4 regions of the Peribacillus sp. B-H-3 genome follow, and region 4 is predicted to be linked to each of the others. Evidence: riboswitches for the same ligand, from Rfam matches in the RefSeq annotation. Region 4 holds a riboswitch; each other region holds the start of a gene.

Region 1 (4,449 bases), 1.3 Mb from region 4:
AAATGATGATTGGCACCGTTCTTCCTGATTTCTTAAAGGCTGATTTAATTCCTAAAAAAGCGGCCTTAACATTCAGCATATCCTGACAGGTTTCGACTAGAAGCAGATCTGCCCCTCCGTCCAGCAAACCTCTTGCCTGCTCTTCATAAGAGGAAGATAATTCATCAAAACCCGTCCCGCCTGTAACGGAAAGGGTTTTGGTGGTTGGACCCATCGAGCCTGCCGCAAACCGCGGCCAGCTGACTGTAGAAAATTTATCACATGCTGCTCTTGCCAGCCTTGCTGAAGCTTTATTCAGTTCATAAGCCATACTTTCGAGCCCGTATTCCTCCAAAACAATGCTAGAAGCCCCAAAGCTGTTGGTTTCAATAATATCTGCCCCTGCTTTTAAATAAGCTTCATGAATGGACAAAATAATCTCTGGGGCTGCAAGCGAAAGATATTCATTGCATCCATCATACTCTTCACCGCCAAAATCAGCTTCGGTGAGGTTTTCAGCTTGAATCATCGTTCCCATTGCACCGTCCAGGATCAATATTTTCTTTTTCATCTGCCTTACTATCAGATTTTCACTCATATGCTGTCACCTCTGCCATTTTCATACTATCCGTCTTCCTGATATATTCAGTCAGCATTGCTGTCATTTCATACCTCATAAACGGAGTAATTAAATAAATTCCTTGAAACTTAGCCATCGCCGCATCTGCCAAAGATTTAGCAATGGCAAGCCCCTCATTCCTGGCAAGCAGCGGATTGCTGCCGGCAGCAGCCATGGCACGGCGCACATCATCCGGGAGTGTAATGCCCGGTATTTCATTATGAATAAATTCAGCATTTCTGGCACTTGTCAGCGGCATGATGCCTGCAAAAACAGGTGTATCAAGATGTTTGGTCGCTTCATATACTTCTTCCATCTGGTTTACGGAATAAATCGGCTGTGTCAGGAAGGATTGTGCGCCGCAGATAATTTTCTTTTCCATTCTTTGTACAGCTTTGTCGAGATACTTAACGTTAGGGTTAAATGCTGCAGCAATTTTAAAATGGGATTGCTGCCCAAGGCTTTGCCCCGAAAACGATAAACCCTCATTGAACTGCTTGACGAGGCTGATCAAATCGAAAGAAGAAAGGTCATAAACAGAAGTAGCTCCCGGAAAATCGCCAATTTTGGACGGATCGCCAGTCACAACAAGCAGTTCATTCAGCCCCAGCGTTTGGAGTCCCATCAAATGAGACTGCAGGCCAATCAGGTTTCTGTCCCTGCAGGTCAGATGTATCAGCGGATTGGCCCCCATCTGGTTTTTCAGCATTACACCAAGAGCTGCATTGCTTATTCTCGGCGTTGCGAGCGAGTTGTCAGCAAGGGTAACGGAATCAGCACCTGCATCCAAAAGTGCCTTAGCTCCATTCATAAAAGGTTCAATTCCGAGCTTCTTTGGCGGGTCAAGCTCAACGAGAACCGTCCGTTTTCTTTTAGCCAGCTGGTGCAGTGCTGGTGTTTTATCATCAGTTATCTCGATGATTTCTATCTTTCTGGCCTTAATTTCTTTTTGTGTAACAGGAGGGATAATGCCAAGCTTCTTTTTTACTTCCGCAATATGAAGTGGAGTTGTTCCGCAGCATCCGCCAATTACTGCTGCCCCCTGTTCCCTGAGCTTTAAGGCACTTGAGCCAAAGTATTCCGGCACGGCTTCATATATCAGCCTGCCATCGATATATTCGGGGAGGCTTGCATTCGGATAAACGGATATCGGCGTGCTCTTCATAAGGGGAACTTCTTCTAGGGAGCGGATCATATGATGCGGTCCAAGCCTGCAGTTTATGCCTGCAACATCAGCACCCAGCTGTTCAATTCTTTGAAATGCTTCATTTAAATGAATGCCGTTTTGCATGTATCCAATTTCATGCAATGTAACATTGGAGATGATAGGAAGATCTGTTTCTTTCCTGGCAATCGGCAGCACGGTTTCCAGCTCTTCGAGGTCATAAAAAGTTTCAAGAATCAGACCATCAGGCCCTTCCATAAGAATACTGTAAAGCTGCTCACGAAAGCTGCGTTTTATCTCCTCCATGCTAAGATCATTTTTCCTTATGCTCCGCAAAGCCCCAATCGTTCCAAATACAAATGCTTTTCCTTCCGAGGCCTTCCTTGCGATTGCAACTCCATTGCGATTAATGGTGCTTACTTCATCTTCAAGGCCGTACCGCTTCAGTTTATGATAGTTTGCACCGTAGGTATTGGATTGCAGAATATCGGCCCCAGCTTCTAAATAGGCCCTGTGAATAGTTTCTATTTGGCCGGGTTCAGTAGAATTAAGCTCCTCATAGCAATGATCAATTCCATGGGAATACAGCAATGTTCCCATGGCTCCCTCCCCGATAAGCACCCGTTTTTTCAGCTCGCTCCGGAAATCCATATGACACCTTCTTTCAATATTTGTGTGTAATTAATAAGTGCTTACTGTATACTTGGCTGTTGCTCTCCGCTAAAGGTTGGAAGACTTCCGAGGACGCGCTGCTCCCCCGTGAATCAAGCCCATCCATTCCAATAATAAAGTGCAGGAATTTGCAATGAACCATAACAATGGTCTTCGAAAATAAAATAAAAACAGGCCTTCTTGGAAGAAGGCCTGTTTCAAACATTCTCCTCATCTATCAAGCTTCTGCTTGCTGGATTTAGCACCATGGCAATATGCCGGTTGCTGAGGCTTCATGGGGCCAGTCCCTCCACCTCTCTCGATAAGATATGTAATTTTAATATTCAAAAAAATTAATTACATTTAATTTACATGATTAAGCAGCCAATTTCAAGGCTTTATGGAAAATAGTATGTATATCCTTCTAAAAAACCAGGCACTATACCCGCTCCTGCTCTTTTCTGCTTCTGGCCATCGCTTAACCTTACTATCCCTGTGAGCACATCAGGGGAAGTATTAAAGACAAAAAAACTAAAAAAATCAGCACCATGTTTACCAAAAGCTGCAGAAGTGAATAACAAAACTATAATTGCAAGGAGAAAGGAGGCATTTTTTTGATTGAAATTTTAGCTAAGCAATTCCGCAGGCCAGACGGACTATTAGGAAGGCTTGCCGGAAAAATAATGCTGTTCGAAAACCGCAGGATTAACCGCTGGACCATTGACCTATTGAATATAAAGCCCGGGGATTATCTTCTTGAGATTGGATTTGGGCCAGGATATGCGATAAAGGAAATTTTTCGCAGGCACCATAATGTGAAAATAGATGGAATTGATGTCTCAGTGTCCATGACTAAGGAAGCAGAAAAGAGAAATTCAAAAAATGCAGAAGAAGGAAGGCTTCAGCTATACAGCGGGGATGTGTCAGATTTCAAACAGGATTTATACAGATACGACAAGGTTTTTTCTGTTAATAACTATCCCCTTTGGAAAAATCCCAAGAAGGAATTAATCAGGATTCACCATTTGATGAAGGATGGAGGAACCATCGCCATCACTGTACAGCCAAGAGAGGAAGACGCTTCCCGGGAAAAAGCCCTGTCTCATGCCATAGAAATTGAACAAGCACTCTTTCATGCCGGATTCCGCAGCATCTCTGTTAAGTTCAAGAAAATCCGCCCTCAATTAACGGTATGTGTTACTGCCCATTGCAAAAAGAATTAAAAAAATTCAAGGTGTTATAAGAGCTCACTGATTTTAACGGAATCGCTGAGCTCTTGTCCCTTAAACAAACTTTATCTTAGAGGAATATTAAGAAAGCCTTTTTTTCAGCTTTTTCTTCCAGTCTTCTGCAAGTCCTTCTGCGGAAATCAGTTCCTCTGCGGCTGCCAAGCCTCCCTCCTGGTGCAGAAGGATTCTGGATGCCTTTAACACGGTAATTGGCTTTTGTGCGCGGTGCAGTAAAGTTATATCATCATTTTGATTGATTGTGCCAGCATCAATCATTTTTGCAAAATAACCTGTATAGCACGTGTCCAAAATGCGCTTTAAGAATTGAGGTTCTTTATTGAAATAAGAAATCGTGGAGCATGGCACCCTTCCTTGTGTTACCTGGACTGCAGCACTGCTGCCAATTCTGAAAATATCACCGATGCATACTTCTTCTTCCTTCATTCCATGAACGGTCAGATTTTCCCCAAAAGCAGGCATCGTAATGGTTTTCTGGAATTCTTCCTCCCATCGGGAATAGTGTTCTGCAGGGTAAAAGCATACAGCGCGTTCAGGTCCGCCATGGTACACCGGATTGCCTACTCCGTCCCCGGAAAATCCATTTACACCGAGTTGCGCTTTTTCTGTTTTCAGTTTTTTTATGGCTGTTTTGATATTCATTCCGCTGAATACCTCATCCTGCGGTTTTCCTATTTGAAGCGATACAATGCTCCCTTGCATTAACATTATATTTCATCCTCTCTGTGTAAGCATCTCACATCTCTTTTAGTGAATACATCCGATAGAATCGCAGCCGATTTTGGAGA
Region 2 (4,449 bases), 1.6 Mb from region 4:
GTATTCCATCGTTCTCGGAATTGTGTTTGGAGCAGGCGTGCTGGCTGGCAGTGTAATTGCTTCCATGCTTGCACAGAAGTTGAAGCTTTATAAAATGCTGGTGCTCGGTTTATTGCTGTCTGGGGCAGCAACAGCATGGGGGGCGTTAGTTCCTTCCACTATGCTATATTTAATCAGCTCTGGAGCGGTAGCCTTATCTCTTCCAATGATCAATGTAGCGATTGGTGGATGGATGCCAAGCATTGTTGATCCCAAGATGATGGGAAGGGTACAGGGCTGGGTCAATCCCCTGATGATGATGGCCCAATCGGTTACCCTGCTTTTAATTGCAGGCTTTTATCCTAAATATATTACAGTTGAATCGTTATTCTGGCTTGTCGGATCCTGCCTGTTCCTAGTTGGTATATTCTACAGCATCATCTTGCCAAGGTTCATAAAGAAAAATGCTCCACTACAAACCGGAGTCCATGCCTGAAAAACTTTGCGTTTCCTGATCAAGGAAACGGATTTTCTTTTGATGCAAAAAATGTTAAAAAGTGCAGTACGGGGCTTTATATAATGGCCTTTATTTCATTGATTAGCTGCAGCTGGCGGAGGTTATTTATCACGGTTTCTGTTATGTCCAGTTTTTTCATGGCAGGCAGCTCTATAAGGTCATCCATGCAGTCCTCATTTTTAAACCAGTCAAGCATAGGAATAATCGGGAGCGGTTCATCCGGCCATGCTTCCGTTAAGCTGGGGCTGTGAATTTTGCCTTGCTGCTTATTTTCCCCGAATATATAGGGCCAATAATCCGCTCTTGATCCTGTATGAGGGATTGACTTTGAAAAGTGATAAATTCCTTTGTGAATTTCAGGATACTGAAAGAGGATTGCGTACAGCTTCTTGCCTGTCATAATTCGATTGGACAAATCGGCAAAGCGTTTTACTGTGAGGCCGGTCAGGGAGCTTGGTGCCGTTTTTTTATAGGAAAATGGAAAAATGACTGTAGTGAAACCTAAAAATTCCTGGAGCTGAAAATCAATTCTCTGAAGAACTTCTCCATGGCTGGTACGCTTTAATATGCGATCTTCAAGCATCCTTTGTTCATTTATTATCATGGCAGCAGTGAGCAGGGGAGGATTTTTCTCTGCCGCGAACATTTCCCAGATTGGATGCATAAATCGGGAAATATGAAAGATGTTGAGAAGCTTCCTGAGCTTAAAGGGTTTTTCTTTATAGATTTCATATAACAGGAGCTGCGGATAGGCATCTGAAAAGATGGCTGCATTTGCATGCTCTAAAAAGCGGAAGAATATTTGCTGATCATCCTTGCCGAAAAGATGGTTCATGCTCTCCCCTTTTAAATCTGTCATATGATATCCGCCGTTTCTGGATACCAAATGGGCAAGCAGGGACCAATGGAGTTCCGGATTTCTTTCATAGCAATCAAGATAAGCGTTCGTTCGGGTCAGGTTATTCCGATTCGCTTGTTTGGTTTCTTCCCGTACCTTGCTTACAATTGCTGTTTCGTGAGGCAGGAGGCCTTTATCGATTTCTGCAGGAAAAGCCAATTCTTTTTTTATAAGAGTGTTTAACACAGTGAATGTCTGGGGGTTCAGCAGGTTTTTTGAGGCTTCATTTTTTTTCTGGGCTGAAGCCTTGATATAATTCAAAAGTGTCTTTATCGGAAAAATGTAAATTCCCCCTTAAAATTAACGCATGATGCAATATATGTGAAATGCAAAATGAAAGGTCCAAAATGGCGTCCTTCGGCATAGTAATATTTTTAAGAAAATAATTAATAATATCCAAGTAAATGAATGAGATAACTTATTGACATATCTTCCTGTTGTGTTATTATTTTTAATAATCAAACTTATCTAGAGAGACTGAGGGAATTGGCCCGATGATGTCCGGCAACCTGCATAGCATGCAAGGTGCCAATTCCAACAAAATGTGATGCATTTTGGGAGATAAGGTATATGTTTATATGACATTGCCTGTAAAAATCTTTCCAAAGCGAAAGATTTTTTTTTATAAAAAGTCTCTGTTATCACAAATGAATAAAAGACAGCTGACTAGACAACTAGAGGCGGTATTAGCGGGTTCTGTTAATGCTGCCTTTTTTTATTCAAAAATCAGGAATGAACAATAAAAGGAGGCTGTTTATGGGCAATAGCATATTGGTGTATCAGAATTTTGATGAACATGCCCCTGTTGATTTTCCAGCAGGCAGTGAAACGAAAGGAGCCCTTGAAGTTTTAGATTGGGCCTATAAAACCTATGCTGATGAATTGGTATATGCCTGCAGTTTCGGAATAGAAGGTATTGTTATGATCGATTTGATTTCAAAGATAACGGATAGGGCAAAAATTGTTTTCTTAGATACCGGCCTGCATTTCGAGGAAACGTATCAATTAATTGAAAGGGTAAGTGAAAGGTACCCGAATCTACAGATTGAAATGAAGAAGCCTGAACTGACGCTTGAAGAACAGGCAGAACAATATGGAGCTGAATTATGGAAAAGGGAGCCTGATAAATGCTGCGAACTCAGAAAAATCATTCCCCTGAATGAAGTCCTTTCTATGCCGCTTGCATGGATTTCAGGATTGAGGCGGGAACAATCCCCATCCAGAAGGAATACCCAGTTCTTTAATAAAGACAATAAGTTCAGATCTGTTAAAATATGCCCGCTCATTCATTGGACATGGAAGGATGTTTGGCGGTATGCCCATAAAAATGATCTGCAATATAACATTTTGCATGATAAAGGCTATCCAAGCATTGGCTGTGAAACGTGTACGGCCGCTGCTGTGAATGAAGATGATTTGAGGTCAGGGAGATGGTCGGCCACCGGGAAAACGGAGTGCGGACTCCATACTTCATAAAAGACATGGAAAATAGAATACATGAAAAAAATGGGAGGCCAAAAAACGTGACACTAAGCATACCGCATGGAGGAACACTAATCAATAAGTGGAATCCCCATTATGATACAGCACATATAAAAAAAGAAATAGAGCTTGATGCTATTTCATTAAGTGATCTTGAATTGATTGGAACAGGGGGCTTCAGCCCGATTGAGGGATTTTTGACACAAAAGGATTATGATTCCGTGGTTGAAAATATGCGTCTTTTGAACGGAGCGGTGTGGAGCATTCCTATTACTCTTCCCATTTCTAGGAAAACAGCACAAAGCCTGTCAAAAGGAGAAGAAGCAAGGCTGGTCCATGATGGCATCACGTACGGCACCATAATGGTCGCTGATATTTATGAACCTGATAAAAGCAAAGAAGCAAGAAGTGTCTATGGAACTGAGAGCAGCGAACACCCCGGGGTACAAAAGCTTTACAGCAGGGGGGACATTTATATCGGCGGAGAAATAAAGCTGACTAAAAGAGTCGAAAGGAAGGGTTTCAGGGATTTTTACAGAGATCCGGAAGAAACCAGGAAAATCTTTTCTGAAAAGGGCTGGAATACAATTGTAGGCTTCCAGACAAGAAATCCGGTCCACCGTGCCCATGAATATATTCAAAAAACGGCACTGGAAATTGTAGATGGATTGCTGCTTAATCCTCTGGTAGGGGAGACGAAGTCAGATGATATCCCTGCAGACATCAGGATGGAGAGCTATCAGGTGCTCCTTGAAAACTACTATCCAAAAGACAGAGTATTTCTGTCCGTTTTTCCGGCAGCCATGCGCTATGCAGGACCAAGAGAAGCAATATTTCATGCAATGGTCCGCAAAAATTATGGCTGCACGCATTTCATAGTTGGCCGCGATCATGCAGGTGTCGGCAATTATTACGGCACATATGATGCCCAGAAAATCTTTTCGAATTTTACAGAGCAAGAGCTGGGAATTACCCTCTTATTCTTTGAGCATAGCTTTTATTGCAGCAAGTGCAAAAACATGGCCTCTGCCAAAACCTGCCCGCATAACTCAGAGCATCATGTTATTTTATCAGGCACAAAAGTCCGGGAAATGCTCCGGAACGGGGAAATACCTCCGGCTGAATTTAGCCGCAGGGAAGTCATCGAAGTACTGATTAAAGGCATGAAAAAGGATGAAGTGCAGGTTTGATTAGAAAAGGGGGTTGCGGATTTGGAGACAGGTTCAAATATTACATGGCATGAGTTATCTTTATCAAAAGAATTCAGAAGAGTGCAAAATGCGCATCATAGCTTTGTCATTTGGTTCACTGGGCTTTCTGGCTCAGGCAAATCAACGATAGCAAATGAACTTGCAAATGTTTTATACAAAAATGGAATCAGCAATTATGTTCTCGACGGTGACAATATCCGCCATGGACTGAATAAGGATCTAGGGTTTACAGACAGTGACAGAAAGGAAAATATCCGGCGTATCGGAGAAGTTTCAAGACTTTTCGTCGACAGCGGCCAGGTCATTTTGACTGCTTTCATTTCTCCTTTCCAGGAGGACCGGGATACAGTCAGAAGCCTGCT
Region 3 (4,449 bases), 830 kb from region 4:
CAGAAAAGAAAAAGCCTCAAGTCAAGAGGAGAATATCTCGTGAATCATCACATGGAACACGCGAGTGGAAGTTCCCTAGGAATCATCTTTCCAGTGTTTCTCATCGTTCTCTTCTCGTTTTTGTATGTGGGTGCGGCCTATGTCCCGAATCGCCACAAACGGTTGCGTCAATGGCCGCTGCGCCGCTGTATCTTTTGGATTCTTGGTGTTTTTTGTACCATTTTTGCTGTCAGTGGTCCTCTGGCAGAACGGGCACATACTGATTTTAACTGCCATATGACTGCCCATCTCCTGCTTGGGATGCTTGCGCCTCTGCTCATTGCTCTGTCAGCTCCTATGACTCTTCTGCTGCGCACAGTCAAGATTTCTTTTGCCCGAAGGCTTACACGGCTTATGAAGATTAAAATCGTACACCTGTTTTTTCATCCCGTTGTGGCTGCTGTCCTGAATATTGGCGGCCTCTGGCTGCTTTACATGACAAATTTATACTATGTAATGCACGAGAATATGATATGGTATGTTGTCATACATATGCACATCTTCATCGCCGGGTATCTTTTCACCGTTTCCATGATTTATATGGATTTGGTCAGCTGCCGATACCCATTTGCTTATCGCGCGATAGTATTGGTGCTGGCGTCCGGTGGACACGGGATTTTATCAAAGTACATCTATGCATATCCACCCGCTGGTGTAGGGGAAGCCCAGGCAAAAACAGGGGGGATGCTCATGTACTATGGCGGGGATGCAATTGATCTCATCATGATTTTTATTTTTTGCCTGCAATGGTTTAGAGGCGCACGCCCTAAAGCATTTGCATCAGTAAGGCAGGGAGACTCCTTTATATAATAAAAAAAGCAGCCCTCCGAAAAAAATGGAGGGCTGCTTTTTACACCTGTGCGCATATAGAAATTTTATTCTTTATCGTAATACGGAAGCTGCAGATTTTCTGCAGCTTCCTAGTGTATGGTTTAGTATTAATCCTTTAGTTTGCCAATACCTTCTTGGATTTCGCCTTTTAACTTATCTTTCTTGCCTTCGCCCTGCATTCTTTTATCATCGCTGGCATTGCCCATTTGGTCCTTGGCTTCACCTTTTACTTTATTTACAGTACCTTTGACTTTATCAGATAAACCACTCATCTTTATCTTCCTCCTTCATTGGTTTACTTGTTATTTACCCGCAGAGGAGTCTGTTAAACAAAATTATGATGCCATTTCTTTCTTGGAATGTTCTTCAATAAAGCGAAGCGTATTTTTGATAATGTGTTCCTTATCATAATCAAGGGAGGCCACATGGTAAGACTGCCTAAGAGCGATGAGTTCTTTTTCAGGCGAAGCGGCCTGATCATAAAGATAAAATGAACATTCTGCCGGAACCACATGGTCTTCAACCGAATAAAACAAGAGCAGGGGACAGGTTGTTTTTTTAACGTTTTCACTAGTCAGATCCATAAGCGACAGCAGCTGTTTAATTGAGTGGAGCGGCACTTCTGGATAGGTGATTTCTTTTGCCGATGGATCCTTGATATCTGGTGAGCCATCCGGGACGAAAAGGGGGGACTGGACTTTTCGGTATTGCTCATATTGCGGCACCTTTAAAGCAGCGTTAACTGTAATGACGCCATCACAGCTTGTCTTCGAAGCCAAATCAATGGCCAGAGCCCCGCCCATGGACTGCCCCAGGATATAAACCCTCCTGCAGGTTTGCTGAAGAACGCAGTAGGCGTCTTCCAGGTTTTGAATCCAATCCTGATAAGAACAGGCTTTCAGGTCGCTCGCAGCAGATCCGTGCCCTTTTAAACGGGGTGCATAAACGGTATATCCCTTCTCGGCAAACTGGCTCCCTAAATATTCAACACTCTGAGGAGTCCCGTTAAAACCGTGGCAAATTAAAATTCCTGTAGAATTGCCGGGATGGAAAAAGGATTCAGCACCAGGAATAACAGGGGAAAATGACATTGCGAAAAAACTCCTTTCTAATATAAAAAACTTTCCTTGCCCGGCTGCAAAGAAAGTTTTTTAAACAAATCTTATCAGCCAAAGCAAATATGCTTTGCTGGTAGGAGCACCTTTCATGAGGCTGCTGTGAAGTCATTGAGCCAGATCTCTCGTTCACTCGTGATAATGGTATATGAAGTTTATAATTTACTATTCTTATTAATTTACTTGGTTTTATAATAACACGATATGATTTTTTTCGTCAACCGTTCCCTCTTTTATCTGTAAAATCTTGTTCTGAATTCTTTTTGAATACATAACCTAGAATGACGAAACGGAAATTTTTTATTGGGAATTTTAAAAAAATATTGACTTATCCCATAAGTCCACATAATATTGTAGTTACAAATTAAAAAACAATTGAATAATATGCTATTACTTATCCAGAGAGGTGGAGGGACTGGCCCTGCGAAACCTCGGCAACGGGTTTGCTTCTTATTGCAAATACCGTGCTAATTCCTGCAAATCGGTACAATCGGTTTGAAAGATAAGAAGTAGATCGGCTTATACATATAAACCCTTCTTCTTATCTGTCATGGATAAAAGAAGGGTTTTTTCGTTTCCGGAAGATTGATGAAAGGGGCGGCTTATATGTATATAACTGATTAAACTTATGAGAATACTAGGTTAAAAGCGCCATAGGAGGAATTAGAATTGATTGAAATCAGAAATGTTTCAAAGGTTTATCAGGGAAAAACCCCTATTCATGCACTAAATAATATTTCTCTGACAATAGATAAGGGGAATATATTTGGAATCATAGGATTTTCAGGAGCAGGAAAAAGCACGTTAATAAGATGTCTTAATCGGTTAGAGGAACCGACAGAAGGAACAATCAGCATTGATGGATTGGACTTGATGTCATTGAATGAAAATGAACTTAGGAAAACACGCAGGGAAATTGGGATGATTTTTCAGCATTTTAATCTGCTTTCTGCTAAAACCGTTTTTGACAATATTGCAATGCCCCTATATCTCCAGGGGGAAAAGAAGCGGGATGTTCAAAAAAAGGTGATGAATCTCATTGAATTTGTAGGACTCAGCGGAAAGGAAAATGTTTATCCGGGCCATCTGTCTGGCGGACAAAAACAGCGTGTCGGAATCGCCAGGGCCCTTGTGACAGATCCCCAAATCCTGCTTTGTGATGAAGCAACATCCGCATTGGATCCAGAAACAACAAGAAATGTTCTTGAACTGTTAAGAAAGGTAAATAAAGCTTACAGTATTACCATTGTCCTGATTACACATGAAATGAGTGTGATTCGTGATTTATGCGATAAGGTGGCGGTGATTGACGACGGGGAAATCGTTGAAGAAGGGACAGTTTATGATGTGTTTACTAATCCTCAGAAAAGAATTACCCGTAATTTCGTTAATACCGTTCTGCAAAATGAAATACCGCCTCATTTATCAAAAAAAATAAGAAGCGGGACCTATTACCGTCTTGTTTTTCTGGGAGAAAAAGCGGCACGCCCTTTACTATCGGAAGTTTCCAAGCAGTTTGATATTCATCTGAACATCCTGTATGGATCTATTACAGAGCTGCAGGAAAAACCATACGGAAATCTTTTTATTGCGATTGACGGGGAAATTGAGGAAAGAAATAAGGCCGTTCAATTTATCTTGAATAGCGGAATCGACATAAAGGAGGCCGAAGCGCATGGAGCTTAATTGGGAATTTTTCTGGCCCCAGTTTTTCCAGGCTTGTGAAGAGACGTTTCTCACTGTGTTTGGATCATTCATTTTTGGAACAATCATAGGACTGCCATTAGGCATCATTCTTGTGATCACGAGACCCGGACATATCATGGAAAATAAGGCTGTTTTTCTAGCCCTGAATACCATTGTGAATATAGTCCGTTCTGTACCCTTTATTATTCTTCTGGTTGCTATTATTCCATTTACAAGGCTTGTGACGGGGACATCAATAGGTGTAGCTGCAGCGATTGTACCTTTGTCCATTTTTGTAGGCCCGTATCTTGCAAGGCTGATTGAAAATTCCATGCTCGAGGTGGATAAAGGAGTCCTGGAAACAGCTCACGCAATGGGAGCCACAAAAATGCAGATTATCACTAAATTCATTATTCCAGAAGCAGTGCCATCATTGATACTTTCGTTTACTACAGCAACGATCGGGCTGATCGGTTCGACAGCAGCGGCGGGCGCAGTAGGTGCAGGGGGTCTTGGGAACCTGGCTATTACTTATGGCTATCAGCGCTTTATCACGGTCGTTATTGTCATTACAGTCGTATTGCTTATTGTTAGCGTTCAGCTTATTCAAAGCTTTGGAAATACATGGTCAAGATATGTGAGGAGGAAAAGAGGATGAAAAGATTAAGTATTATTTTCGCGGCAGTGGCAAGTTTGATATTGGTTTTAGGAGCATGCTCATCAAATTCAGCTTCCAAGGATGGAGGCACACGCACAATAAAAATAGGGATAAATGGTG
Region 4 (4,449 bases):
ACATCAATTATGTTCATTTTTAATTACGAAAGTGATCGTAACATACAGAAAGAAAATGTGTCAATGCATAACGATTAAAAGTTAGTAAAAATTTTAAATCCTTTGATAAACAATTTTTCCTGAATCAGCGAAGAAAGAGAATGCATGCCCGCACTCTCTTTCGGAATTATAAAGATTTCACAGCCAAGGACGCTAGGCCAGTTGCCTGTTCAATCGCCTGTTCAAGGTCTTCAATCAGATCGTCTGCATTTTCAATGCCGATTGACAGCCTGACTAAATCCTCGCTTACACCAGATTGAATCAGTTCGTCTTTATTTAACTGCTGATGGGTTGTGCTGGCAGGATGGATGATTAAGCTTTTTGCGTCTCCAACATTTGCTACATGTGACCATAGCTGGATGGAGTTAATCAGCTTGGCTCCTGCTTCTCTTCCGCCTTCAATCCCAAAAATGACAATGGCCCCTGCTCCTCTTGGAAGGTATTTATCTGCCAGCTTCCTATCAGGGTGATCTCTATGCCCCGGGTGTGACACCCATGTTACGGCCGGATGGTTTTCTAAATAATCAATGATTTTTCCGGTATTGGATACGTGCTCTTTCATCCTTACATGCAGGGTTTCCAGCCCGAGAGTGAATTGAAAGGCGCTTTGGGGACTGAGTGACGGCCCTAGATCCCTTAGTAATTGAACACGTGCTTTCGTTATAAAAGCAGCAGGGCCTGCAGCATCACTGTATACGATATTTCCATAGCTTGGATCAGGTTCCGTAAACCCTGGGAAATCAGGGGAATTCCAATCGAATTTCCCGCCATCCACGATGATGCCCCCTAGTACAGTTCCATTGCCTAGCAGCCATTTTGTAGCAGAATGCACAATAATATCAGCACCATATTCAATTGGCTTGCACAAATAAGGCGTGGCAAAGGTATTATCCACAATAAGCGGAATTCCTGCTTCATGGGCAATTTCTGCTATTTTTTCAATATCTAGTACACGAAGGCTTGGATTGCCGATCGTTTCACCGAATATTGCCTTAGTCTTTGGTGTAATGGCTTTACGGAAGTTCTCCGGATCATCCGGTTTTACGAAGGTAACCTTGATTCCATACCTCGGAAGTGTATTGGCGAACAAGTTATATGTGCCTCCATATAAAGTTGAAGCTGATACAATTTCATCTCCCGCTGAAGCAATATTCAAGATGGCCAGTGTGATTGCAGCCATTCCGCTTGATACGGCAAGGGCCCCGATCCCGCCTTCGAGCAGTGCCGCTCTTTCTTCAAAAGCAGTAACAGTCGGATTATGGATTCTGGTGTAAATATACCCCGGTTCCTTCAGTCCAAATAAATTGGCTGCATGATCTGTATCTTTGAACAAATATGCATTGCTTTGATAAATAGGCAATGCCCTGGCTCCTGTAGCATCTTCCTTTAGCCCTCCGTGAATGCTCAAGGTTTCAAAACGATAATTTTTGTTTTCTGCCATTTTCCTTCTCCCCCAACTTTTTATGAATTCATGGCTCTGAGTCATCTGAAATCATTCCTGGAAGGTTAACGAGAAACAAAAAAGCCTCTTCAAAAAGAAGAGGCTTTGCTTTATCTCTCCTTATCTGCCAGAGCCGATACTCTGCTGGAATTAGCACCGTGTATGATATATACCGGTTGCCGGGCTTCGATGGGCCAGTCCCTCCGCCACTCTTGATAAGATTCAGTTAATTAATCAGAAAATTTTGCTTAATCAAAAATATAACATACCCTTATGTAAATAGTCAAATTTTATTTTGGCATATTTGCCCCTGTTACTCTTGCCATTTAACTCCGCTACAGACTGTCATTTTCCTTGCTTTGCCGACATTATTTCAAAGCCTTGCTGCATATTCTCCGATAATAACAGATAGTTTGACTTTATTTCCTAAGAAATAAGAAAAAGGGGGAAGCCATCATCGCGTACCGGATTCTTTTGACATCAGCCGCATCGCCCCTGGAGCATGTCATGCAGCAGATACAGGTTCCATACTAACGCCCCCATTGAAGGAGGACTGGCTCGATAGAGACTTAAACACATAAAGAAAAAGGTTGTTGCCAGCAAATAAATTCCTGCGGTAATGGAAAATACGGCTGCATATCCCCAATAGCTGCCCAATAATATGACAAGAGAGGCAGATACCGGACCCATGAATGCCCACCCCAGGTTAAAGGCCCATCTGGTTCATGGAATTTGCCAGCCTTTAGAACGGTTGCTGCAAGTGACATCATTAAAGACATCTGTATGGGGTTTCCTGCATTCATTAAAAGCCTGCCGGAATAAAAAGGCGATGCCGCTATCCATAATTGACGGGTATACGCTTTAAGCAATAAGAAAGGCAGGGAAAGCAGCTGCAGAATAACAACGGATTTAACTTCTCCAAAGCGTTTTACAAACCTTGATCCGAGAAGCATAGCTGCTGCCGCGGCTCCCTGTCCTGCCGAGAGAGCAATAGCAATCATGGAATTGGACACAAAAAAAACGGTCAGCAAAATATAAAGTGAGATAAGGAGACAAGGCCTGACTGTATGAAAATATTGCCGAGAAGCAGCATTCTGACCTTTTCGCTTAACAGCACAAAAAAAATTCTTGCCTGTTTGGGCAAGAATGGTGATGTTTGTTATATTTCTTTAAGTACATCGTATATATACGGGACAGAATGAAAGGCGTATATCTTTTTATCAAGCTTGCCTTCTTTAAAAACCAATAAGCAGGGAACACTTTCTACTTCATATTCAGCTGCAATATTCGCCATATAGTTTAAATTCATTTTGCCGCAGTCCAAATCCGGAAAAAGCTCCAGGGAAACGGCAAGAATTTTCGAGGCAACCTGGCAAGTCCCGCACATTGGAGTGTATAGGTATAAACAAAATGTCCGATTCCATTTTACGGAAGTATTTAACTGTTCTTCATTCCACTCTTGCATATTACTTAATTCATCCTTTGTTCTAAATACACGGGGTTTACCTCAATATCTGCTGCCAATAAAACAGTAGCAATATGATTCATCGGCGAAGCAGCAACTTCTTTATACATTCGGTCTATATAAAGATGGTAAGCCTCTGGCATTTCTTTTTTAAACTGTTTGCGCAGCTTTTCCCCTGATTCATCAGCATCCACTAAAATATAAACATCTTTCTCAGCCAGTTCATCAACAAGTTCATCAAGCCTTGTAATTGAAATGGTGCCGTTGGTGCAGATGATTTCCACTTCTTCCTTCAATACACTTTTCACTTTTCTTTTATCTGAAGTTCCCTCTACAATAATTACTTTATCAGGTTGTCCGAATTCCATGCAATCACCGCCGCTAAAGGATAAAGTGAACCTTCCATCAGCAGAGGGCTCTCTCATCCCCGCTGATGATCAGTTGAACGAATCGGGCTTTCAGGCAGGGTTTCTAAAATTCACTGCCCCCATACGGGACAGAAATGCGTACCCTGTTCATATAATAACCCAAAACAGAAAAAAAGTGTCCAAAGTGCTTTCTTTGTAAAAGGCTCTTTTCTTAAAGATTGTTGTTTTCCAATAAGTTCTGTGAGGCGATCCCCGTGTTAAGTCAGTTTGATTGGTGCGTTTAGTGCGAGACTCCTGCGGGATTAGCGGAACAGGTGAGCCCCCCGGAAAGCGAGCATCCTGGAGCGGAAATCAGCCACCTTGTTCCATTGCCGCAACGTTTACGAAAAAAGCACTGTAAAAAAATAGAGAAGGCAAGAAGCCTTCCCGTCATGCATTATCCTTCGTTTGTCATTTCATCATACTGCTCAGAAGTCATAAGGCTTTCCACTTCACTGCTGTCAGAAGGCTCAATAACAACCATCCATGCCTTTTCATAAGGTGAATCATTTACATACTCAGGGTTGTCATTTAGCTCTTCATTGACTTCTACCACTTTACCGCTGATTGGCGCATAAAGCTCAGAAACCGTTTTAACAGACTCTACGCTGCCGAATGGCTCATCTGCTTTCAGCTCGTCTCCCACTTCAGGAAGCTCAACAAAAACGATATCGCCCAATTCTGATTGTGCAAAATGTGTAATGCCAACGCGGACTTTGTCGCCTTCTGTTTTTACCCACTCGTGTTCCTCTGAATAACGAAGATCCTTTGGTGTTGCCATGGTATATCCCTCCAAGGTATGTAAAATTATGATCTATTATAGTATAAAATAGATTTCTCTGATTTGGTGCAAAAAACTTCTTCTATTGCCAAATCTTTTGGTATTCCTGTTCATTGAACCCGACTGTCACTTGATTTCCGTCTGAAGCAATCGGCCTTTTCAGCAGCATTCCGTCCGAGGCCAGAATATCCAGCTTTTCTGAGTCAGAAGCATCCTTAAGCTTGTCTTTTAAACCAAGCTCCCTGTATTTTTGGCCGCTTGTATTAAAAAACTTCTTTAATTCCAAGCCGCTTTTCAGGTAAAGCTCTTCAATCAG

Evidence for each region. Region 4 has a riboswitch for S-adenosylmethionine ahead of ACN6MY_RS22490 (O-acetylhomoserine aminocarboxypropyltransferase/cysteine synthase family protein). Riboswitches for the same ligand answer to the same signal wherever they lie in the genome.
Region 1: another riboswitch for S-adenosylmethionine. It lies ahead of ACN6MY_RS15815 (bifunctional homocysteine S-methyltransferase/methylenetetrahydrofolate reductase); the one in region 4 lies ahead of ACN6MY_RS22490 (O-acetylhomoserine aminocarboxypropyltransferase/cysteine synthase family protein).
Region 2: another riboswitch for S-adenosylmethionine. It lies ahead of ACN6MY_RS06905 (phosphoadenylyl-sulfate reductase); the one in region 4 lies ahead of ACN6MY_RS22490 (O-acetylhomoserine aminocarboxypropyltransferase/cysteine synthase family protein).
Region 3: another riboswitch for S-adenosylmethionine. It lies ahead of ACN6MY_RS03200 (methionine ABC transporter ATP-binding protein); the one in region 4 lies ahead of ACN6MY_RS22490 (O-acetylhomoserine aminocarboxypropyltransferase/cysteine synthase family protein).

The regions. Positions count from the first base shown of each region.
Region 1 is NZ_CP183879.1:3,187,921-3,192,369, forward strand. It holds gene metH (methionine synthase) at 1-577, opposite strand, end outside; gene ACN6MY_RS15815 (bifunctional homocysteine S-methyltransferase/methylenetetrahydrofolate reductase) at 570-2,414, opposite strand; SAM riboswitch class I at 2,643-2,743, opposite strand; gene ACN6MY_RS15820 (class I SAM-dependent methyltransferase) at 3,029-3,637, shown strand; gene ACN6MY_RS15825 (MOSC domain-containing protein) at 3,725-4,369, opposite strand.
Region 2 is NZ_CP183879.1:1,399,016-1,403,464, forward strand. It holds gene ACN6MY_RS06895 (MFS transporter) at 1-475, shown strand, start outside; gene ACN6MY_RS06900 (DUF2515 family protein) at 552-1,655, opposite strand; SAM riboswitch class I at 1,856-1,962, shown strand; gene ACN6MY_RS06905 (phosphoadenylyl-sulfate reductase) at 2,151-2,870, shown strand; gene sat (sulfate adenylyltransferase) at 2,918-4,066, shown strand; gene cysC (adenylyl-sulfate kinase) at 4,088-4,449, shown strand, end outside.
Region 3 is NZ_CP183879.1:664,986-669,434, forward strand. It holds gene ACN6MY_RS03180 (DUF2243 domain-containing protein) at 1-43, shown strand, start outside; gene ACN6MY_RS03185 (cytochrome c oxidase assembly protein) at 52-849, shown strand; gene ACN6MY_RS03190 (CsbD family protein) at 978-1,142, opposite strand; gene ACN6MY_RS03195 (alpha/beta hydrolase) at 1,206-1,961, opposite strand; SAM riboswitch class I at 2,030-2,130, opposite strand; SAM riboswitch class I at 2,377-2,494, shown strand; gene ACN6MY_RS03200 (methionine ABC transporter ATP-binding protein) at 2,655-3,671, shown strand; gene ACN6MY_RS03205 (methionine ABC transporter permease) at 3,661-4,329, shown strand; gene ACN6MY_RS03210 (MetQ/NlpA family ABC transporter substrate-binding protein) at 4,326-4,449, shown strand, end outside.
Region 4 is NZ_CP183879.1:4,502,681-4,507,129, forward strand. It holds gene ACN6MY_RS22490 (O-acetylhomoserine aminocarboxypropyltransferase/cysteine synthase family protein) at 167-1,480, opposite strand; SAM riboswitch class I at 1,598-1,702, opposite strand; gene ACN6MY_RS22495 (hypothetical protein) at 2,050-2,481, opposite strand; gene ACN6MY_RS22500 (thioredoxin family protein) at 2,640-2,945, opposite strand; gene ACN6MY_RS22505 (toprim domain-containing protein) at 2,951-3,313, opposite strand; gene gcvH (glycine cleavage system protein GcvH) at 3,750-4,133, opposite strand; gene ACN6MY_RS22515 (arsenate reductase family protein) at 4,216-4,449, opposite strand, start outside.